3 regions of the Hahella aquimaris genome follow, and region 2 is predicted to be linked to each of the others. Evidence: predicted binding sites of a transcription regulator. Region 2 holds the regulator's gene; each other region holds the start of a gene.

Region 1 (7,895 bases), 3.2 Mb from region 2:
CGGAGACTCTTTAACCTGATTTTCAAACTCTTCAAAGCGTTCCGGCGTATGGCGATCCATGCTGATCTGGATAATCACCGTCAGAGACAGCCCCAGCTTCTTACGCTCCAACAATGTCACCCGCCGCAGAATAATGCCCGCCTCCTCCAACGCACGCACGCGACGCAGACAGGGCGACGGCGATAACCCCACTTTTTCCGCCAATTCCTGGTTGGATAACCCGCCATCCTTTTGCAAACATTCCAAGATTTTGCGATCAATTCGATCGATTTTGACAAGCTTCTCTTTCATTTGGATATTTTATTTCACGAAAATGTTTATTCTTAAAATTATCTATCATTTTTCATTAAAATCAAATCAACAACGCAAACTCATTGCGCGCCATTCTCGGTATTATTGCTTTCCTGACTGCACGTCTCTTTAAGGCGCATCCACCTTACTACGAGACGTCAGCCAGCCTGGCTCACAAGGCGGGGCGGCTTAACGAGCCACAAGCTCAAGCGAAGCAGAGCCATTGTGCTCAAGACCTAAATGGATGCGGGAAACACTAACGCCCGCTCAATTCGAACAGGAAGACTTACGAGGCTGATTTCCATGGCTTTCGACCACCGCAAATATCGTCCATTCACTCCTATCCGTAAGGCGGACCGCCGCTGGCCGGATCAGGTTATCGAACAAGCGCCCATCTGGTGCGCAGTCGACCTGCGCGACGGCAACCAGGCTTTGATCAAGCCAATGAACGTCAGTCAGAAGCAGCGACTGTTCGACCTTCTGGTGAAATGTGGGTTTAAGGAAATCGAAATCGGCTTCCCCGCTGCCAGCCAGCCTGACTTTGACTTCTGCCGCAAACTGATTGAAGAAAATCGTATTCCGGACGATGTCACTATCCAAGTGCTGACACAGGCGCGCCCTGAGCTGATCGCACGTACTTATGAAGCGCTGCAGGGCGCCAAACAAGCGATCGTTCACGTTTATAACTCCACCTCCACCGTACAGCGCGAACAGGTATTCGGGCTGGATCGCGAAGGCATCAAAGCCATTGCAGTACGCGGAGCCCAGGAAGTGCTGGCGCACGCTGAAAAGCATCCGGAAACCCAGTGGAGTTTTGAATACTCTCCGGAAAGTTTTACTGGTACGGAACTGGATTTCGCCGTCGAGGTAGTAAATGCCGTGAACGCCGTATGGCGCCCGGAAAACGGCCGCAAGGTCATCATCAACCTCCCCGCGACGGTTGAGATGGCGACACCTAACGTATTCGCCGACCAGATCGAATGGATGTGCGATAACATCCATCAACGGGAACACGTTATTGTCAGCGTGCATACTCACAATGACCGTGGCTGCGGCGTAGCGGCTGCGGAACTGGCGGTGATGGCGGGCGCAGACAGAGTCGAAGGAACTCTGTTAGGCAACGGCGAGCGTACCGGCAACATGGATTTAGTCACGATGGCCATGAATCTGTACTCCCAGGGCATTGATCCCATGCTGGATCTGTCCGACATGTCCGAGATTATCGATACCGTCGAGGCTTGCACTGAGATCAGTACGCACCCACGCCATCCTTATGCTGGCGACTTGGTCTTCACCGCGTTCTCTGGTAGCCATCAAGACGCAATTCGCAAGTGTCTGCACAAACGCAAAGAGGGCGACGTCTGGAATGTAGCGTACCTGCCTATAGATCCTTTCGACCTGGGCAGACGCTACGAAGAAGTGGTTCGCATCAACAGCCAGTCCGGCAAAGGCGGCGTCGCTCACGTACTGGAGCGCGATTACAACATCAGCCTGCCACGCTGGCTGCAAATCGAATTCGCCAAAGTCGTACAGCATGAAGCAGAGTCGGAAGGCGGCGAAATTGACTCCCGCACCATCCATCGTTTGTTTGAGGAGCGCTATTTGAGCACACCCAAAGGATGGCGGTTACGCACTTACGATATGCATAGAACTGACGAAGCCGTGCAGGTACAGATTGAATTCGGCGACGACGCCATCATCTCCGGTATCCGCGGCCAAGGTCACGGCGGCGTGGAGGCGGTGGCCGCCGCACTGGAAAGTCGCTACCGCATCAGCATCGCTGTAGAGGCTTACGATGAATTCGCGCTTGGCGAAGGCACCGACGCCAACGCCCTCGCCTGCATCAAGGTAATGATCAACGGCGCGCCTTTCAGCGCCGCTGCGTTGGCGGAAGACACCACCACCGCCACTCTGCAGGCGTTGTTGTCGACGGTGGGCAGACACGCCCAGATCACTGCCGACAACGGCCAAAGGGAAGCCGTCTAACGCTATACCCCATTGGGTCCTGCATCAGGGCCCTTTTTTTTAGCTCTCTGACACCCCGCCCTCATCACAACCTCTCATGCCTGTCTTCTGATATTGCTGGCATCTGATATGGCTGGCATCTGATATGGCTAGAAGCTGTCGACAGTCGCAGATCATTTACGGAAAATGTCCGCTTCAGAATAAATAATCAGGTGAGTCCATCAATGAAATACGTCACCAACGTCCGTTTACGCGGCCAGGACGGTTTATACGCCATTCAGATTAGCCAGGGCGAAATCAGCGCCATACTGCCCATGGCGGAGCTTCCGCATTCAGACGTGGAAATTTTATTGGACGCCGGCGAGCGTCTTGTCAGCGCGCCTTTTGTAGAGCCACACATACATCTGGACGCGACAGGCACAGCAGGCGAGCCTAGCTGGAACATGAGCGGCACATTGTTTGAAGGCATAGAACGCTGGTCTGAGCGCAAGGCTATGGTGACCCATGAGGACGTTAAGCAACGCACTCGTCGCACTCTGAAAATGTTGACTCAATATGGTGTGCAGGCGGTACGCTCGCATGTGGATGTCACCGACCCAACGCTGACGGCGCTGGAAGCCCTGCTTGATATAAAGCAGGAAGTGGCGCCTTGGATTGAGCTGCAACTGGTGGCGTTTCCACAGGAAGGCATTCTTTCCTACCCCAATGGCGTTCAATTGATGGAAAAGGCCGTAGAAATGGGCGTCGATGTCGTCGGCGGCATTCCCCATTTCGAGTTCACCCGCGACTATGGCGTGGAGTCGGTCAAAATCCTTATGAATCTGGCGCAAAAATACGACCGTCTTGTCGATGTACACTGCGACGAAATAGACGACCCAGGCTCCAGGTTCCTGGAGGTGCTGGCGGCGGAAGCATTGAAACGCGATTTGGGTCACAGGGTAACCGCCAGCCACACCACGGCGATGCACTCCTACGATAACGCCTATTGCAGTCGCTTGTTCCGCCTGCTGAAAATGTCACAGATAAACTTTGTATCCTGCCCGACAGAAAGCATCCATTTACAAGGCAGGTTCGACAACTTCCCTAAACGTCGTGGCGTCACCCGGGTGAAAGAGCTGTTGGAAGCTGGCCTCAATGTCGGCCTCGGTCAAGACTCCATACAGGACCCATGGTACTCCCTCGGCAACGGCAATCTGCTGCGCACTTTGGACTTCGCGTTGCACATATGCCACATGATGGGCTATGACGACTATCGCAATGCACTGGACCTGATCAGTCATAACAGCGCCAAAGTGCTGAACATTCAAGACCGTTACGGCGTAGAAGTCGGTAAACCCGCCAACTTCATCCTACTGGACGGACCTGACGACTACGAAGTCTTGCGCCGCCAAAGCGCGGTGACAGCTTCCATTCGCGCTGGCGACATCATCATGCAACAAACACCGGCTGTGGTGACGCAAAATATTCAGCTTTAGGCCGTTTACATCCAAGGGACGCTGACAACGTCCCCTGGGCATCAGCCCTTGCCGGCTATCGCCCGCACTTTGCCGCTGTCTTTGACCTTAGCGCCCTCTTTAGTCTCTTCCTCTGCGCTGGGAGCAGATTCCGGCGACTCTTCAAACAATACATCAACCTTGCCTTTGAACGCAGTTGCGAATGCTTCCTTGTGATTGGCGACCAGCATACCGATTTCTTCCGCCAAACCTTCATTCAAAGAAGTCAGGCGTTGCGCCAGGAAATGAGACACGCCCTCGGCGAGCTCAAGCTTTTTATCATGATCATCAGCTTCTTTCTTGGATTTAAACATCTGTTGTGATGGGTCTCTGTCACTCATATACAGGGTCACTACGGCCATTTTGTCGCCTCCTAAAATTAGCCTCTGTATATTCATACAGTTTTAAGATCAGGTCAAGAGCGTCACACAAGATTCATCCAGACACAGTAACCATATGAAAATAAAGGCGCAATGAGTGGATTTTTACCGCAAACACAAGAAATAACCAAATGGTAATAGTCCGAATATATGATTGCGCCTCGTCACGCAAGGCATTTAGGATATTCGTCAGTTTGACGTTCGGATTAAGCGGCATTCCCGCTCATCAGCATTAGGGAATGCGAAGTTTAATCCAGGTATCTGGCAGTGCAGGGAGGACAGAAAGATGCTTATGTTAAAAAACAGGCTTGCAGCCAATGCGTATCAGCCTGACATCATTGCGTATAAAGAATCCAAAGCCGCCAACGCCTCCCATGGCGGTGAAAAATATCCATTCTTGAACGCACTCCCCTATCCCGCCGCCGTGCATTCTCGCCAGGGCGAATTCATCGCTTGCAACACCCTGTTTTTACGTGAGTTTAGTAGCGGCAGAAAAACGCAGTCTCGCCTGATGTCTCATCGCGACTCATTCCTGCAACTGTTTCAGCCCGTTGAATCCCAAAATGCGCACCTGAAAGGCGACTCATTTTCACTGCAAACGCAATACCCCGAAAATGGCGCTTTTTATACGCTAAATAGCGCACCGTTTCATGATGCCGATGGCGTTAGTTTGTTGTTATCTGTGCAGAAAGTGGAAGGACCTTCACTACTGCTGCTACGACCTGAAGACATGCACTCCCAGTTGCAGCAAGCTTCCAAAAGTATGTCTATCGGCGAGATGGCGACGGCCTTGACTCATGAGCTGAACCAACCCATCGGCGCCATTCTCAATTACCTTAACGCCGCCAAGCTACTGCTTGAAAGGCATACCGGCGTCGATAAGCCGGAAGAAGCTGTGCAGCTAGCGATTCGACAGGCTCATCAGGCGGCGGCGGTCGTTGCTCGCATACGTAAATTCGTAACATCGCGAGAGCCGCGCGCAGATGATGTATCACTGCGCCAGCTGGCCAACGGCGTGCTGGAGCTCCTTCAACTCGAAACCCATAGACGCCAGATGAAAACCCGTTTATTGATAGCGGCGGACATGCCCAATGTCTGTGTGGATAGAATCATGATCGAGCAAACCTTGGGGAATTTGATTCGCAACGCTATGGACGCCATGCGCGACACGCCAATCCAAGAGCGTGAGCTCATTGTTGACGCCCAAGTCATTTCCGAAGACTGGGCCAAAGTCAGCGTAACAGACAGAGGTTGCGGGATCCCCCAGTATCTTCGCAGTCGTCTGTTCACTCCCTTTTTCACCACCAAGCCTGACGGTATGGGTGCGGGTCTCGCTATCAGTAAGTCCTTTATCGAGCTCCATCGTGGAATCCTGGGATTCAAGGACAACCCTGACGGCGGCTCTGTATTCTCTTTCACAGTGCCGCTAGCCACAACTGCAACGCCTACACGCCCTCCTGACTAAGTGATTGCAAGCCGCCAGAAACGCGGCCCTCCAAATTATTTTTGTGGATACATCGTTTCGAAGAGACAAGCATGAACGCAGCACAAATTTTATTAGTAGACGATAACGAAGATTTTCGCCGCTCCACCGTCTGGATGCTGGAGGCGGCCGGCTTACAAGTAGAAGACTTCAATCGAGCCACAGGCTTGCTGGCGCGACTCCAACAACTGGAAGACGCAGGCGTTCCATTAAGCGACAAATGTGTTGTGACCGATCTGCGCATGCCTGACATGAACGGGCTGGAGCTAATGGAAGAATTACGCTCGCGTCGTCTTTCCATTCCCGTCGTTCTAATCACCGGACACGCGGACGTCACTCTAGCCGTCAGCGCCATGCGTATGGGCGCAGCGAACTTCCTGGAAAAGCCTTTTGAAAACTCCATTCTGGTGGAAACCGTGAAAAGCGCCATTTCAGAGCCCGGATCCGCCCTGCGCAACCCACAGGCGGCCAAGGAAAAGCTGGGGCGCTTATCTCCCCGGGAACGCCAAGTGCTGACCCATGTCTGCGCCGGAAAGCTGAATAAGACCATCGCGGATATCCTTGGCATTAGCGTGAAAACCGTCGAGCTGCATCGCGCCAACCTGGCGAACAAACTGGGCGCCCGTAACGTACAGGACTTGGTCAGGCTATCTCTGGGCTACGAGTAAAAGAACAGAAGGCTGTGCATCCCTGCACGGCGAAGTTACTTACGAGCGACTAAGCCACCTTCAGCGGAAATCGTAACCAGCTCAGGGTGAATTTTGCGCGCTTTGAGATCACGTTTAACATAGTCTTTGACCTCATCCAGCTTCCAGCCGGGTGTTCCTGCTTTGGCTTGCTGATAGTCGTTGGCGGCGAATGCGGAATACCAGTACAGCGTCTCCGCCGTAATTTGCTTATCCCGATCTGATAGTCCGGCAAGAGAAGGATTTGTCGCAATCACCTGACGAAATTGCTTCCATACCGCTCGATCTTCAGCATCATTGGTTTCCTTATCATTGAGAATGCTAAAGGATGTGGTGACCCAGGCCGCCATGGCCAAAGCTAAATCATTAGCCTGATAACCGTCTTTCTTCACCGCATCGCCCATCAACTGCATAATATCGATTCCGGCGAATGCCGCACGCAGTTCAGCCTCTTTATCGGCGGGAACCTTTTTCAACATTTCCGCGATCATTTTTTCTTTGATCTCAGCACTGACGTCTTTTGATGGAGTGAAGAAAGCGCCCTTTTCAGGTACAACCCCATTATCGCCGCCAGCGGCTGAAGCAGTATTGTCAGTCTCACTCAGCGCCATTTCGAACGCAGAGTTCATCGAACCGGCAATATCGTCCAATGCATCGCTGGACGCCTTGGCGGTATGCCCCCAAAAACACAACATCGGCAAAAAAATGGAATATAGAATTCCAGGAACTCTCATTTAAAGTCTCCTCGTTTGGCTGACGCAAACCCGGCGAAATTTGCAATAGAAACGCAGCGACAGCAAAGACAGCTCACCTCAATTGCATTCGCCGACACGCCAAAGCTTTGATGCGAGCCATTACGGTAAACGATTTAATCAAAAGGAAAACACCTGGGAGAAACCCTAGCTTATCTATCGCCCTTCAATTGGTTAGTTTTACCAGTCCACTACTTGATGATGCTCTCGTCATATTCAATGACTTCGACAAGAATTAACATCAGGAGCCGCGCCAAATCTGCTCCTTTTTCGATGTTGCTTTGCGTGCTTCTATTTCTGAGCAGCCTGCCTGGCGCGTCTGCTTTTGCGTCAACACCCCCTAGCGTGGAAACCGTTATGACGCTTTACACCCCTGTGCTAACTATGGACATCCTGCGCCGCCTTTGCGGCGTCAAGGCCAGCTCGTCGGATTACCAATCCTGGCGTACGCGAAATCAGGCGGACCTGATTGAAGCGTCCGTAGGCAGCCTGAAACGACGCACTCCGGCCATCGGCAATAGTCTGTTGCAGGTAGAGGAGAAACTACGCGTAAAGCTGAATGAGCATCAAGACTTACTCTGTAAGACATACTCAGACGTGCTTGAAGACGATCGTTTCAATCCAATGCGAACGCACCCTGAACTGTACGCGGCCATTACAGAGGAGTCCCACAATCAAAGGACGACAGATTCACCCGGATATAATCAAACAAGGCAGCAAAAGTCTGCGCATCCCATCCTGCTATCACAAAGCGCTTTGTCCTGCGTCTCTACTAACGCCGGCCCTGAAAGCAGTGTCATAGAAAAAATCTTCGCCGCCCGTGAGCACCGCTATAACGGCAGCAT
Region 2 (7,895 bases):
GCCCTAATTATGACCGTCCCGACACACGCGCGCTCACGACGAAAAATAACGGTTTCGACTCGCTTTCTAAAGTCACAGGCGTTGTACAGTCTACAGTTCGCCTTGTCGTAATAATCCACTGAGCCGGCCAGAATGCTCCACACATTCGCCGTGTCACGGCTCAGGTCATACCTGTTGATCAAGCTACGTATGAAGTGACCTGTATCATCCTTTATCGTTTTATATTGCAAAAAGCGTCCGAGTTCTTTGACGGCATTCATCAATAGATACTCACGGCCGCCTACCAGCCACGAATCTTTATCAACAATGAAGCGATAGAGTGCATTAGGAAACTGCGAATCATGAGAGGCAATGTCGACAAAGGCGTCATTGTCATGGCCTTTATAGTAGATATTGAAAAGCTCGTTTAACGCCGAATCATAACGCCCACTGGCGCCGGTCAATGAGCCCAGTTTCTCTAGCCAGGAGACCGAGTCATTGACGACCGCTCCCTGATTATCGGAACTGTTTACCAGTTTAAAAGACAACTCCGCCAATCGGGCGCTACCTGTTCCGGCAGAGCCTTGCAAAGCATTATTGGCAACTTGGACGACAGCTATCGCAACCTGCTTCTGCAACGCCTTTCCATATAATTTCTTCTTACGCGGGCGGTTTCTCTCCAGCACATATCCCGCATGCAAGTATTGAGTGAGGTTCGTCAGTTCATAGAAGTTATCGTCTTGAAAATAAGATGATTCTGAAGTGGCTGTTTGCGCTACGGCGGACATGTTGGCTTCTGAAAATATATTGAGAAGAGCTTGTTCTTCCATGAAGACCATTTCCCTCACACAACGATGATCCATTCCCCATATAGCCAGAACAAATTCGTCACCCGAAAGCCCCGTCATTCCGTCCAAATAGCAATCAGGCTCACTCTCTTCCTCGTAATAAGATTCATCCTCTTTAGTTCGACAGTATGCCGGCAGCGGCGGGGGTAACTCTGATAGCTTTTCCGGTTGCTCCGAATTGTGTCGAAAATATTTAAAAAGCTCCCCACCGCCCTTCGACCATGTCATTGCGCTGACAGTGAGAATGAAAAAGACAACGCCAACCACAAAGGGGGCCCTAAACCATCTATTCGCTGGCGTCATTACAATTCCTGAAGAGATTTACAACTTGTATAAAGAATTCGTCGCAGATTATGAAAGTACCGCACGGGCAATGAAGATATACCGGTAGAACTTATCGGTCTGTCTAAGAAAAGCATCAAATTGTATCAAAAACGCCAAGCCGATAATGCATTGGTTCAACCAAAGGCTATATCGCCTTACCGCCATACACACGCATTCTATCCAGCCACTGTTTTCGGGATTTAGGGTTTGAATCTTCCACCGCGCCAATCAGAGAGGTTCGGATCGGCGAAACGCCACAAATCCCCAAGATATTGCGTTTTAAGCTTTTTAAGCTGTGCGCGCGATAAAACCAGCGATATACAAACGCAGGCATCCCCATCGTCACGACAACATGCGCCCTGCGTCCTTTCAATAAGCGCCTGGGCCATTTATCGCCGCCGCTTATAGCAAAACCCGGACGCAGCGTCTGCTCCAGAAAAGCTTTTAATATCGCCGGGATATCTCCCATCCACAACGGATAAACGATAAACAGACATTCAGCCCACTGGATTTCTTTTTGTGCGGCGATAATCACCTCCGGCGGAAATTGCTCTTCAAACTCCTGTTTAGAACGCAACCAGGGAAAACTCAGTGTCGCCACCGCCAACCTACGCACCTCATGTCCTGCCGTCTCCGCGCTTTCTGCATATGCGTCAGCCAAAGCGTGACAAAATCGACCTCCCTGAGGGTCTGGGTGCCCCTGAATAATCAAAATGCGCGAGCCCATCTGCTGCTCCCTGAGAAACTAAACATTCTCTTATATTCTCTCGATAAACCATGATAGGCATTTGTTGCTGGTCAATATTCAACTGTTTCGCTTGAACTAGTGGAGCCCTATGTGAGTTTTCATCTTAAACCTCAGTCACTTAGACATTTTTTCTTTACTTGCCCACACCATTACTGTATACATAAACAGACATGGATAAACATATAGTGTACACTGATTTTATCAGACCTTTTTGGGGTCGCCGGAGGGTGGAGTGATTAAGCTAACCAAGCGTCAGGAGCAGGTTTTACAACTGATTCGCGAGCATATTGAGGAAACGGGTTATCCACCTACTCGGGCGGAAATTTCCAATCGCCTGGGATTTCGCTCCGCTAACGCTGCGGAGGAGCACCTGAAAGCTCTGGCGAAGAAAGGCGCTATAGAGATGGTTCCCGGAGCCTCTCGCGGCATCAGGTTGCCAGCGACGGAAACGCAAAATCAGGGGATTCCAATTGTCGGCCAGGTTGCAGCGGGTTATCCCATTCTGGCCCAGGAAAATATTGAAGAATATTGCGACTTGCCTCCGTCCTTCTTTACTCCTTCCGCCGATTATTTCCTTCGCGTCAAAGGCATGAGCATGAAGGACGTGGGAATACTCGACGGCGACTTACTGGCGGTGCACCGCACGACTGATATCCATAACGGACAAATTGTCGTTGCGCGTATTGGCGATGAAGTGACCGTAAAGCGTTTTCAGCGCCAAAAAAACAAAGTGCTTTTACTGCCGGAAAACGAAGAGTTTGAACCAATCGAAGTGAATCTGTCGCAACAACCGTTGGACATCGAAGGACTGGGCGTCGGCGTTATCCGCCGCTAACAGGGAACGAAGCGCCGACTGCCCTTGCGCGGGCAGCCGGGGGCTTTAGTGTACGGTTTTCGGTTTCTCTTCCGCCTCAGACTGGCGAATTGCCTCTTCCCGCATATCTCCTACCAGTTTAATCGCCGCATTTATCATTGCATGCGCAACGGCTGCGTCATTTTCCGCCAGATATGCCTTGGCTTCCTGACCGAAGCTGATTTTCACCAAATGTTCGCTTCCGCCCCCCATGGGTTGCAAAGCGAAATCACCATTCGGCAATTGAACAATTTCAAAGAAGCTTGATGCCATTTCCAAATCTCCTACTCGTAAGTTCTCACTGAAATGTTTTCCATCGTCCCAACACCCGGGAGCGAACACATCAGAAAACTAGCCACAGGCGCCTCATACATTTTCCTAAGCTGTTATCAGTCGAGGCCTGAGAGGGTTTCTTTCATTCAAGCTTACCTCTACCACTCAAAACTGTGCTCTCTCATCTCGTTGATGAACGCCTGCATGGACTCCAGTATCGCCGTTAACTCCATTGCATATGGAGCGGACGTGGCGGCGATAATATTTTCATTCTGCGGCGTTTCATTTTTTCGGGGGCGAGATATTTCCCCAAATTGTTTCAGCAGTTGAGCCAGCCAGGAATCAGGTTGAGCCGCCGCCAGTTTCATGCTGATTACCTCTGGCGATTCGACTTCCAGCTGGCCTTCCAAGTCAGCGAGCGTCTCAACCTTAACTTTGATGCGACGCTGCTCCGCAAGCTCATTCAAGAAGCCGACATATGCCTGCTGCAGAAAACGCAAAGCCGCCCGTCCGGCGCATTGCTTTTCCGCCACCGTTGAGGATGAATCCCTCCACTGCAACTGCAGCTTGGCGAAAAACAGGTTTTCATTAACAAAAGTCAGCCACTTTCCAGACATACCTTAACTCATCAACAATTGCTCTTTATTAGTGTATAGGTTTTTAACCATAAGTTCTTTAATAAAAAATTCCCCTCCGGACTATTTCCTGAGGCGCAATTCCGATTCGTTTAGACGCCTAAATTTCTTACTATTACCCCCCTCATCCGACTCAGGTTTCCACAAAAAATGGCGGTCAACTATCAGCAACCTCTTTCTCATAGCTTAGCATCCGATCCCCAGGCTCGCCCCTTACACAAGTTAACGTTCAGCAGCAACCCGCCATAAACGCTAACAAAGGCGCTAGTGAGAAAACTAGAATAATATTTTAGACTGCTATAATTTTGTCCAGGGAGAGAAAGTAAGGGAACTGTCTGTTACTTTTAGAAAGAGAGTGAGAAAGACATGGCTTATAGCCGTAACGCAAGAAAAAATATAAATAACGCACTGGTATTACTCGTATTTTCACTAATCGCGCAAAACGCCCCAGCTAAGGCGCCGCCGGATCAGGTTGCACGTTTGGACCAGGATCTCACGCCGCTTGGCGCCGAAAGGGCCGGAAGCGAAGGAGGTGAAGTGCCCTCTTGGGATGGAGGCATTAAGCAACCGCCTGCGAACTACAATCCTGACAAATGGCATGCCGACCCTTTCGATGCGGACGTTCCACGCTTCATCATTAACACCGGTAATGCACAGGATTATTCAGACAAGCTGACCGAAGGCCACAAGGCTCTCCTGCAGAAGTATCCCAGTGATTACATTCTGAAGGTGTATCCCAGCCGTCGCAGCGCGTCTTACCCTGACCACGTCTACGCCGCCCTTAAGCAGAACGCCGCCAAGGCGGAACTGATGCCTCGCGGCACGGGCGTTAAAGGCTCATTGATCACCAGTCCTTTCCCGATCCCTAATCAGGGGGTAGAGATCATCTGGAACCATATCCTGCGCTACCGAGGGGAAGAGGCTGCATTTCGCTCTTCGTTCGCCGCCACCCTTCCAGACGGCTCTTACACGCCGGTGACAACCGATTATGAGTATTTCTTTGTGTATGCTCAGCAGCACAATCGGCCGGAAGACATTGACAACAAAATCTTCTATCTCAAGACGGAGGTAGTCGCTCCCGCCAAGCTCGCTGGCACCATGAACCTGGTGCATGAGACGCTGGATCAGATTCGCTCTCCCAGACAGTCCTGGCGCTATCAGGCCGGTGAACGTCGCCTGCGGCGCTCTCCCAACCTGGCCTACGACGCCGAGGCTCCAAATAGCGAAGGCCTGCGCACCACCGATCAGATTGATATGTACAACGGAGCGCCGGACCAATATGAATGGACGCTGATCGCCAAGAAGATCATGTATGTGCCTTACAACGCTTACCAACTGCACTCCAGCAACCTGCGCATGAACGACATCGTGCGTCCCGGCCATATCAACCAGGAGCATGCCCGCTATGAAGCCCACCGGGTGTGGGTGGTGGAAGGCGTCCTGCGTGAGGGGTTGGGTCATATCTATCACAAGCGCCGCATGTACTTTGACGAGGACTCCTGGCAACTGCTGGTTGCGGAGGACTATGACGATAAAGGCGAGCTGTGGCGTGTATCGGAAGCCCATTTGGTGAACTACTACGAGGTGAAAGCCCCCTGGACCACGTTGGAGGTTATTTACGACCTGAAGTCAGGGCGTTATTTCGTCGACGGTCTGGATAACGAAGAAAGGCCTCGTGACTTTGCGCCCGGACTGAGAGACAGCGACTTCTCAACTTCAGCCGTCCGTCGCGCCGCCAGACGCTAGCTTTCTTAAATCAAAACCTACCCAACTTTCTGCCCAGTCCTGAAATAGGTTGACACCTATTCAGGACGGGTCACTCCCACAAAAAAGGCCGCTGATTATAGCGGCCTTTCTATTACTGCGACTTACTTAGCTATACGCGGCTTAGCCCGCATTAGAAAGCTCAAGCAGCAGTTTATTCAGACGGCTTACATAGCCAGCGGGATCTTTCAGGTTCTCGCCGCCGGCCAATCGCGCCTGATCAAACAGCACCCAGGTCAGATCTTCGAAACGCGCGCCCTGCTCTTCACCCAGTTTTTTCACCAAAGGATGCTCAGGGTTGATTTCAAAGGTCGGTTTACTCTCGGGCAACGCCTGACCCGCCGCTTCCATGATGCGACGCATTTGCACGCCCATATCGTACGCTCCTACCACCAGACAGGCGGGAGAGTCGGTCAGACGATGAGTCACACGCACTTCTTCCACATGGTCTTTCAGCACTTCCTTCAAGCGGTTAAGCAAAGGTTCCGCCTCTTTGGAAACCTCTTCCTGCTTCTGCTTCTCTTCTTTGTCTTCCACTTCGCCCAGGTCCAATTCACCTTTGGCGATATCCTGGAAGTGCTTGCCGTCAAACTCGTTCAGATGACTCATCAGCCACTCGTCAATGCGGTCATGCATCACCAGCACTTCAATGCCCTTCTTGCGGAAGATCTCAAGATGGGGGCTCTTCACTCCAGCGCTGTAGGACTCGGCAGTGATGTAATAAATCTTATCCTGCCCTTGCTTCATACGGCTGACATAGTCTTCCAAAGACTGGGTCTGTTTGTCGTCATCCTGGTGTGTGCTGGAGAAGCGCATCAACTTGGCGATTTTCTCGCGGTTAGCGAAGTCTTCAGCAGGGCCTTCTTTCAACACGCGGCCAAACTCGTCCCAGAAGGACTGATATTTTTCCGCATCGTCAGCAGCCAGTTTGGACAACAGGTCCAACACGCGCTTGGTCAGCGCCGAGCGCATGCTTTCCACCGCCTTGTCATTCTGCAGAATTTCCCGCGATACGTTCAGGGACAAGTCGTTGGAGTCCACGACGCCTTTTACGAAGCGCAGGTACAACGGCAGGAACTGCTCGGCGTCATCCATGATGAAAACGCGCTGGATGTATAGTTTCAGACCACGCGGCGCTTCGCGATTCCACAAGTCATAGGGCGCTTTTGCGGGAACATACAACAGACTGGTGTAGTCCAGCTTGCCTTCCACACGGTTATGCGCCCACAGCAATGGATCACTGAAGTCGTGAGCAATGTGCTTATAGAACTCTTTGTAGTCTTCGTCTTTGATCTCGTTACGGGGTAAGGTCCAGAGAGCGGTGGCTTCGTTAACCGATTCGAATTCAGGCGCGGATTCCGTCTTCTCTTTGCCTTCCTCTTCGTCCCCGACGTCCATATTTTCTTTTATCATTTCAACCGGGAAGGAAATATGGTCAGAGTATTTCTTCACTAGGCTGCGCAGGCGCCAACCGTTAGCGAACTCTTTCTCTTCTTCCTTCAAGTGCAACACGATGCGCGTACCGCGTTCTTCTTTGGTCACAGTTTCAATAGAGAAATCGCCTTCTCCTCTGGACTCCCAGCGCACCGCTTCTTCAGGTTTCATGCCTGCGCGTCGGGTATAGACCTCAACCTTGTCGGCGACGATGAAGGCGCTATAGAAGCCGACGCCAAACTGCCCGATCAGACGTGAATCCTGCTTTTGGTCGCCGGTCAGACTGGAAAGAAATTCCGCCGTACCGGATTTGGCGATGGTGCCCAAGTTCGTCACCACTTCATCACGGCTCATGCCGATACCGTTGTCCGATAAAGTGATGGTCTGTGCTTTCTCATCAAACTCCAGGCGAATTTTGAGGTCGTTGTCGCCCTCGTAGAGGTCTTCTTTGCTCAACGCCTGAAAGCGTAACTTATCCAAGGCGTCCGACGCGTTGGATACCAATTCGCGAAGGAATATTTCCTTGTTGCTATAGAGCGAATGAATCATCAGGTGAAGCAATTGCTTCACTTCAGCCTGAAAGCCTAAGGTTTGTTTTTCTGTTGCAGTCGTCATCGGTCGACAAACTCCTGGCGTAAGTCCGTATCGGAAACAAGTGAAATAATATTGATTGCAGGCCGGCGATTTATCCGGCGCTTGTGGCCAGAAAGTGGGGGCGAATATGGATATTTCAACCGTTTCGGAGCTATGCTCACATTTTCATGACTAACAAATGCGAGAAGCCCCGTGGGAGATGTCATTCCATTCAAGAGGCCGTCCCTGAAGAAAAAAGCCAAAGGCAAAACCTTGTGCCGCAACGGCTTTCACAAATGGGAGGTCAGTAAGGAAAAGCAATTCGACGTAAAATCAGGCAAGCTGGTGACGGTGTACCGTTGCGCCCGCTGCGGCGAGCAGAAAGTGCTGGCGCTGTAACGGCGCCGGACGCTCAGCGCCCTGGCCAGGGCAGATCCCAGGGAGACGCCCACCCCTCCGCCAAT
Region 3 (7,895 bases), 3.5 Mb from region 2:
CTACGGCCAAGCCTTCCGCTCCGCAGCTTCCAGCAAAATTTCCAGTGCTCGGAGCCAAACTGGCCCCGTTCCTGTTTCCATTTTGCATGAGCGCGTTCCTGGTGATGATGGCGATGGATTATCTCATTTCAGGACATTGGCAGGCGGCGCCCTACTACTTAAGCGCCAGCATTGTTTTGGCGAGCATTATCGCCGCAGTAAGAACCATCAAGAAAAAGCAATAGCCGGATTTATCCGCCCTCTCATTCATAATAAGAGCTTATACGCTCATCCCTAACGCCACTTTCCACAGGCTGGAAACCCGAGTCACCGCAGGCGACTAAAAACAATAAGCCTACGCGGGCCGACCGGAAAGTCTGGCGAACTCATCCATATAACGCATTACTTTCCTGACGTACTGGTAGGTTTCTGTGGGCGCGTCCTGCTGCAGGGCTTTTAACACTTGCTCCCGAGTTTGCACCGGAAACTTTCCGACGATTTTACGACGTACATTACTTGGCCCCCAGTTGTAGGCCGCCAGAACCAGCATGGTCTGCACCGTCCGATCTTCAACCTGACCAAAATAGCGATACCTCAGAATTTTCAGATAAGCGCCGCCCAGCTTGAGATTGGTATAAGGGTCAGCCAGCTCTTTTTCCGTGGGGTTTCGCGATTTTTTGTACAGACGCTTGTAGGCTTCACGGCCTCCTGCTCCCGCCACCACTTGCATCAGCCCCATAGCGCCCTTGTCGCTACGCACGTCTGGCCGCAAACTGGATTCCGTTCTGGCGACGGCATACAGCAGACGTTCTTCCATATCCAGCTCTACCGCCACCCTGCGCACTTCTTTGGCGTAGGCGTATTGAGGCACATGACCTGGAAAGCGATCTGCATCGTGAATAGGATCAGCATTGGAATAGTAGGCGGCGTGCAACGCGTCAGCGTCTGGCAGTAACCGTCCGTGACCGGATTGAGCGTTAAACAGACTCTGCATTCCCCCAAAGCGCCAGGCGCTGACTACCAGGCCGAGCATGCAGGCGGCGATAAATGCGATAAACAGTGGCGTGATATATTGTTCAATTAAAGGATGAGCGGCGACGACTTTCTGCTTCATTCCCACTTTCTCCATCACATCTATATGGAGCCATTCTAATTTTTGAGGGAAATTAAGCTGTTTAAGCAGCGTTGGTATTTTGTTATTGAAAATTAAGCAAAAGCAAAATAGTTAAAAACCTCGCCGGCGCGATGGCGTCGGGCCGGCGGACTCACTTGGCATTTAATACCAGTCTGTGAGCAACACCCCAAAGCCAATCCTTTGCGTGCGATGGTTATAGTCAATCAGGCTCTCGCCATAGCCATCGTAATACTCAATGTATCCTTTCAAACGTCCCTGTAACGGGAAGCTGTAGGACAATTGCACCGTGGTATGGTTGTCATTCCTGCGGAAGTTATTGAACAGCCGCATACTGGCCACGTTCTCGTCGTACTTATAGGTCGCCCCAAATTCGGCGTATCCCATGAAGTTATGAATATCCGGATTATCATCGTCATCGCCGCTTTCCGGCAGGCGCCACCAGGGTTTGACGCTGAAAGTCATACTCCCTTGGTTGAACAGGAACGCCGTGTAGATGCGGTTCCAACTCCGTGACGCCGGCTCTGTGCGCCCATTGGACTGATGGCTCAATCCCAACACGTAATGCTCGGATGTGTAACCGAACAGGCTCAGGTTATTACGAAATAAAAAGATTAGTTCAGGCTCGTAATTGGTTTCCCTGAAAGGAGCGGACAGGGATTGGTTATACAGCTGCCAGAAAGAAACCTGGGTATAGGCGAACCAGAGGCTCATGGGCTCGGGGATAAAGTTTCGCGCCAGTTGCACTTTGAAACTGATCTGAAACTTGGTCTCCGAATGCTTTTGGCTTTCCAGGTCCGCAATAGGCTCTCTGGTCGGGCTATAGGGCACTTCGTTGGGGTCGTCCACATAGGAATACAACAACAGATAGTTGGGTTTGTGAGGAATGATGAGAAAGCGGTTGTCAGAAAAGGAGGTTTCAAACTCCAGGCGCTTATCAATATCGCTGGGTTCGCGGATATCGCCGAGGGGGTCGTCTTTTTGCTCTTGTAACGCGCTGGTCTGCGGCTCCTCCACCTCTCCCAGGGATTTGGCGACCTCGTCGTAGCATGTGAGACGCTGCTGTACGTCGTCTAATTCATAACACGCCAATATAGGCGCATCATTTTCTTCGGCGAAAGCCGTCGCCGCTCCGAGTAACAAAAGCCACAATCCCCAACGCATTAAATCACCATATTCCTAACCCACTGAAGCAAAAGCGTATTTAACATCATACGCGAAAGCTTACAATCATTTATGTTTGAGCCCGAAATTACGATCCGGACATACCACAGAAAATTCCTGTTGCCGTCCCCAAACAAAATGCTGTACATTTAAACAGTATTTTGGAGACAGGTTATGCAATACGGCGAAGCAAGCAAAGGGCGTGGAACTGGGGCCAACCCACACAATCGTTTTCACCCGCAGCGCAGCGAGAGCGACCCCGCGGAACTCGCCGCGTGGAGCGAAGTCCACGACGAAGCTTATCAGAAGCACCCGCAAACGGAATATATTCAGCAAAGCTGTCAGTCCATTGTCAGCAAGAATAATTCCCCCGATATTCCCTTCACTTACTCCATCAATCCCTATCAGGGATGCGAACATGGATGCGTCTACTGCTACGCCCGCCCCAGCCATGAATACCTGGATCTGTCGCTGGGCCTCGATTTTGAAACCAAGATCTACTGCAAAACCAATGCCGCCGAAAAGCTGCGCGTCTTTCTGGATCAGCGCAACTACCGCTGCGAAACCATTGCTATCGGCGGCAACACTGACCCATATCAGCCCTCCGAACGACAATTAAAGATCACCCGCAGTCTGCTCAATGTCATGGTGGATACCAAACACCCGGTTACGCTGATCACCAAGAGCAACCTCATACTGCGTGACATTGACCTGCTACGGGAGCTGGCGTTTCAGAATCTGGTCAAAGTCATGATCAGCGTCACCACCATGGACGTGAAGCTGAAGAATATCCTGGAGCCCCGCGCGGCGAGTCCCAAAGCGCGTCTCAAAGCGATTGAGACCTTACGCCGGGAAGGTATACCCGTCGGCGTCATGGTGGCGCCGGTGATTCCCGGCATCAACGACCCTGAGATTGAGGATATCGTCACCCAATGCGCCAACGCCGGCGCGCTCAATGCGGGCTATATCCTGTTGCGATTGCCCCATCAGTTAAAAGAGCTTTACGAGAGCTGGTTGCAACAGCACTATCCGCTGCGCAAGGAGAAGGCGCTCAATTTACTGAGGGAGTGCAGGAATGGTGAGCTGTATCAGTCTGATTTCCGCACTCGCCAAAGTGGAGTGGGACACTTCGCCCGCCTGATCGAGCAACGCTTTAGTATCGCCGCCAAGCGCAATGGACTTAATCTTAGGCGGGATTCCGCCCTGCGCACGGATCTGTTCACGCCGCCAGGCACATCCAAACAAATTGACCTGTTTTCCTTGTAGAGCGAGCCACACGGCTCGCTCTGTACGGCTTAGCCGAATACCGTTACGGTCTGCTGGCTGAGCGCCACCAACTCGCCTTTGGCGTTCCACAACTTGGAGCGGGTATAAGCATACCCTTCCGAGGCGTGCTCAACGTATGCCTTATACAGACACAGCTCATCCGGCTGTATGGTTGGCGTTGGATGCGGAAACTGAATAGACCAGGTCAGCGTGCTGGCGGGAACCGGCGTTTTCACCCAAGGCAAAGTCGCTGGCGGCCAGGCGTCCACCAGCCCAAGAATGTGGCCCAGAGTAATCGCAGGCTCTGGCTGGCGGAAGCGCACCCAACCGCCCATTTCTCTCGACTGCACGCCGGAGAACGGCAGGTTGCCATAGGCGTAGTAGTAGTTGAAATGCTGGGTAAACTCGGGCGTGACGCCTTTGATATATGGCATTTCAATACACTGATCAGGGGCTTTCGCTTCAGGCATCGCTTCGCCGGGGGCATTGATGATGGTGTCACGCGCTTTACCGAAACTGGCGAAAGCAGTGGCTTTCACTTCCCCTTGTTGAATAGCGCGCCCCAACACCTGGCTGACTGAGCCGCCTTCGCGCAATAACTCACTGGCGACGGTCAGTCTTGTGGGGGCGACAGGGGATGCGAACGAGATATTAAATTCACGCAGAGGGCGATCCTCGGAGAGCGACTGGCGCATGGCTTCGTAGATAAACGCCGCCACCAGCCCACCAAAGGTCGAGCGACCTTGGGACCAGTCCTCGGCGATATCCACATCGCATATTGAGTCGCTAACTTCTCCCAGGAGCTTGGAAAAAAGCATTGGAATTCACCTTTATTGCTTACATTGCTTCATGACGAAAAATGTCCTGGCCTCCTGACGTCATACTGCTACACGCCATCAGGCGCACACAGGATCGGGCGTTATTCGCCGGTCGCCGTCATCAGCGACCGAACGATGTTTACAACATTAACTTTAAATTGCAAGGCTCCGACAAACACCTTCCAGTCGATTTCATCCCACCGACTCAAAGCTTAAAGACGAAGCCTGCTTGGACGGGATACCGCCTTCCCCGTCCACTATGACACAAAGCCTGCTACAGAGTGCCCTGTGCGGCCATGTCCATATACTTACTGGTAAAGCGCAGTTTGACGTTCTTCTCGTCCCCCAGCACTTTGCCGTTATCGAACTGGATGCCGACAAAATCCGCCGACTGCGCGGTAGCGCCAAACAAGCCTTTGTCGAAGCTGAACTGGCGCACGTATTCCATGGTCTTCTCAACCGCGTCGGACTTGGTGTAATCGCGGGCTTCGGCTGGCGTGTAGAACATCGCGGTGGTGCGCAGTTGCGCTTTAAACTCGGGGACCGTCGCGCCAGTGGCTTCCGCCATATGCTCGATGGCTTCCTTACTGCCAGCGCCGCCGCTTATGATGGCCATGGTTTCATACCAGGCGCCAGTAAGCGCTTTTTTGAAACGCTCGTCGGCGTCTGTCTTCACAAATGTGATATCCAGAATTTCGCCTGGAATCATGGAAGAGTCAAAAATCATCTGCGCGCCTTTCGCATTGCGCGCCTGCTGCAGAGGCGGATTCCAGGTCACTACCGCGCCTTTGGCGTTGGAGATGAAGGCGCTGGCGATGTCCGCATCGGACGTATTCACGACCGTGACGTCTCTTTCAGACATGCCGTTTTTATCCAACGCCCGCGCCAGCATGTAGTGGGAAACGGAGAATTCCACCAGATTGATTTCCCGCCCTTTCAACTCCGCTACGCTATGCGCGCCTTTCACCACAATGCCGTCGTTGCCGTTGGAATAGTCGCCCACGATAATCGCTTGCGTGTCCACGCCGCTGACGGAAGGAATCGTCAGCGCATCCATATTGGTGGCGGTGACCGCGTCAAAGTCGCTGGCGGTGTAGAGGTTGATGGACTCTACGTAGTCATTGATCAACTGCACTTCTATTTCAATGCCGTACTTGTCCGCCCACTTCTTGACGATGCCTTGATCCGCTGCGTAGCCCCAGGGTTCCCAGCCCGTGTAATGGGACCAGGCAAGTTTGAACTTATCCGCCGCAGAAGCAGAGGCGGAAACCGCCAGGCACATCATGATGGAGGTTATGCGTCGTACCATAAATTTTTTCCTTGTTGCAAAGTATTGCGTCCGTCATCAGTAACGGACAGCCGGTTATTCTTTATTGATATCAATGATTTCAATGGCGTCTTCCAGAGACACGCGGGCTTCTTCCGCCCCTTCCATTTTCTGGATGGATTTCTCCATTTTGCCGCTCAGCTCATCCATATCCACAATAGACTGCGCCATCTTGGGCAAGGCGTTGCGCCGGAAGCTGCTGAGTTCTTCCAGAGCGGCCTGCACATCGGTAAAGGCTTTCTTCAAAGTATTGATGTCCAGTTGCGCCTGTGAAGCCTGCTTTTGAATCTCCACCCCCTGAGTGCGCAGTGTACTGGCGGTTTCCGCGATCAGGTCGTTGGTAGTTTGAGTCACCGCCTGCACGCCTTTCAGCACTTTCTTCTGCGCCTGCAACGCCAGCGCCAGCGTGGAAGCCGTGGACAACGCAGTAACCGTGACGTTACAGGCGCGATCGACGCCGCGCACCAACTCCTGGTTGTTGCGGATGATAACTTCGGTAGACAACACGCCTTGCTGGTTCACCGCCAGCATTTGCTGCAGATCGATAATGCGTTGACGCAGCGGGAACAGCACTTCCTCTTCCAGAAACTTACGCTTCTCCTCATCTTCCTGACGCTCCACCTGAGACGTCAGCTGTCTGTCCAGCAACTGCCCCAGCTTGATGTAATCCTGCAGCAGGAAGGTCAGTTCGCGCATGCGCTTCTGATCGTTGCGCAAGGTGACGTTATCCCGCTCCAGTTGCGACTTGCCGTCTTTCAGCGTCGCCACGATGTCCTGAATGACGCCTTCAACACTTTGATAACGCGCGAACCAGCGCGCCAGAGGCGTGCCTACGCCTGGGATCATCGACAAGAGTCGGCGAAAGCCGCCCATATTGAAGTCAACCCGATTCGGGTTGATGTCGGTGACCTGCTCCTGCAAGGTCAGCAGGCCTTGCGCCACCGGACCGCCGTCCTGAGCGTCGCGCAGCAGATTGGCCATGGGCTGTTTCAACATCGCGCTTTGCTGCGCCATATTACGCGTCACTGTTTCTCCCAGATTGGCCACGGCCCGGGCCTGGGCGTCACGCTGGTCCAGATTGCGGAGATCGATGCCGACCAATTTCTCCACCAGCTCGTCAGCCTGCGCTTGCAGCTTGGGATCAACCTCTTCAGATTTGGAGGTTTCCGCAATGACCTGCTTCTCTATTTTCTCTTTCTCGGTCAGGATTAAATTGCTCACTGGTTATTCCTCATCACTTTTTTTGCGCATATTGCTGCGAGTTTTCAATTAGTGTGGTCAGTTCCTTGATCGCTTGCTCCATATCCATGGCGGCGCGACCGCTACTGAAATCCGTATTGGCGAGGCGGGCGCTGACCTGATCCAGTTTGGTCAACGCTTCCTCGTTTTCCGCATAGAGAGAACGCACCCGTTGCATTTGCTCATCGAACAACTGCAAACGGCCGCGCAGCTGCTCGCGGGTTCTTTCCGCTTCCGCCGAAACGACGCCATCCAGGCGCTGCAGCTTGCCTTCGATGGCCACCCGGTCAATCGCGCTGATTGACTGCAGGGACAGAGAGACGCCTTCCAGGTTATCCAGGCCGTTCAGATACACCTGCTCCGCCATGGCCAGATAGCGGTTATAGGTCAGTTCCGTGGACTGCAGTTTGCGATTGAGCACCTGATTGAAGATCTCAAACTTCTTCTGAAATAACTGCAGCTGCTGGATGGCGTCGTCCGCATTTAGTTTAGACAACTCCGTATCAAGGTGAGCGATGGCCTGTTTGCGCTGCGCTTCCAACACCTTGCGGTATCGCTCAATGTAGCGATTAGCGTGGGCGCCGCCTCTGGCGAAATACTCCCAGGACCAGCCGCCCAGCGCCAATACGGCGCCGCCCACTAATGCTCCCAGCGTCGCGCCGCCCATGCCGAAAAGCATGGTCGCGGCGCCGCCCAGAAAGCCGACCAAAGCGGGGTACAGCGTCACCGGTTGGGTCAGCGAGGTTTTCAGCGTCTCTGCTTTGATTTTGGCGGGTTTGATCGCTTTGGTGTCAAAGGTCATACCTAGATTTCTCCACTCACCAAGACGATTTCCACCCGCGGCAGACGGTAGTTGTAGGCGCGTAGCGACTCGTTCGGCAGCTGCGGCAGTGGTTTTTCACCGCCATAACCGACAAAGCGGAACCGGTTCGGATCGATTTCATAGGTGACTTCGATATAGCGATACACG

What was found. The regulator LexA, encoded in region 2, represses DNA repair genes until DNA is damaged. The targets are predictions, from matches to a motif close to TACTGTNTANNTANACAGTA.
Region 1: the regulator LexA is predicted to act here: its motif matches at 4,134-4,153, upstream of O5O45_RS02160 (YebG family protein).
Region 3: the regulator LexA is predicted to act here: its motif matches at 2,415-2,434, upstream of O5O45_RS00980 (PA0069 family radical SAM protein).

What each region holds. Positions count from the first base shown of each region.
Region 1 is NZ_CP132203.1:428,522-436,416, reverse strand. Features, by position in the region: gene O5O45_RS02175 (Lrp/AsnC family transcriptional regulator) at 1-291, opposite strand, end outside; gene leuA (2-isopropylmalate synthase) at 595-2,277, shown strand; gene codA (cytosine deaminase) at 2,481-3,731, shown strand; gene O5O45_RS02160 (YebG family protein) at 3,773-4,111, opposite strand; gene O5O45_RS02155 (sensor histidine kinase) at 4,416-5,594, shown strand; gene O5O45_RS02150 (response regulator transcription factor) at 5,666-6,280, shown strand; gene O5O45_RS02145 (DUF6683 family protein) at 6,316-6,948, opposite strand; gene O5O45_RS02140 (hypothetical protein) at 7,408-7,895, shown strand, end outside.
Region 2 is NZ_CP132203.1:3,643,548-3,651,442, forward strand. Features, by position in the region: gene O5O45_RS16110 (collagenase) at 1-1,130, opposite strand, end outside; gene O5O45_RS16115 (NAD(P)H-dependent oxidoreductase) at 1,297-1,878, opposite strand; gene lexA (transcriptional repressor LexA) at 2,132-2,734, shown strand; gene O5O45_RS16125 (hypothetical protein) at 2,780-3,025, opposite strand; gene O5O45_RS16130 (DUF6586 family protein) at 3,184-3,642, opposite strand; gene O5O45_RS16135 (DUF1329 domain-containing protein) at 4,198-5,406, shown strand; gene htpG (molecular chaperone HtpG) at 5,548-7,473, opposite strand; gene O5O45_RS16145 (hypothetical protein) at 7,645-7,830, shown strand; gene O5O45_RS16150 (TIGR01621 family pseudouridine synthase) at 7,844-7,895, opposite strand, start outside.
Region 3 is NZ_CP132203.1:178,953-186,847, reverse strand. Features, by position in the region: gene O5O45_RS00995 (hypothetical protein) at 1-224, shown strand, start outside; gene O5O45_RS00990 (transglycosylase SLT domain-containing protein) at 335-1,093, opposite strand; gene O5O45_RS00985 (phospholipase A) at 1,256-2,275, opposite strand; gene O5O45_RS00980 (PA0069 family radical SAM protein) at 2,450-3,541, shown strand; gene O5O45_RS00975 (acyl-CoA thioesterase) at 3,571-4,359, opposite strand; gene O5O45_RS00970 (putative urea ABC transporter substrate-binding protein) at 4,634-5,668, opposite strand; gene O5O45_RS00965 (toxic anion resistance protein) at 5,723-6,907, opposite strand; gene O5O45_RS00960 (hypothetical protein) at 6,921-7,727, opposite strand; gene O5O45_RS00955 (phosphate ABC transporter substrate-binding/OmpA family protein) at 7,730-7,895, opposite strand, start outside.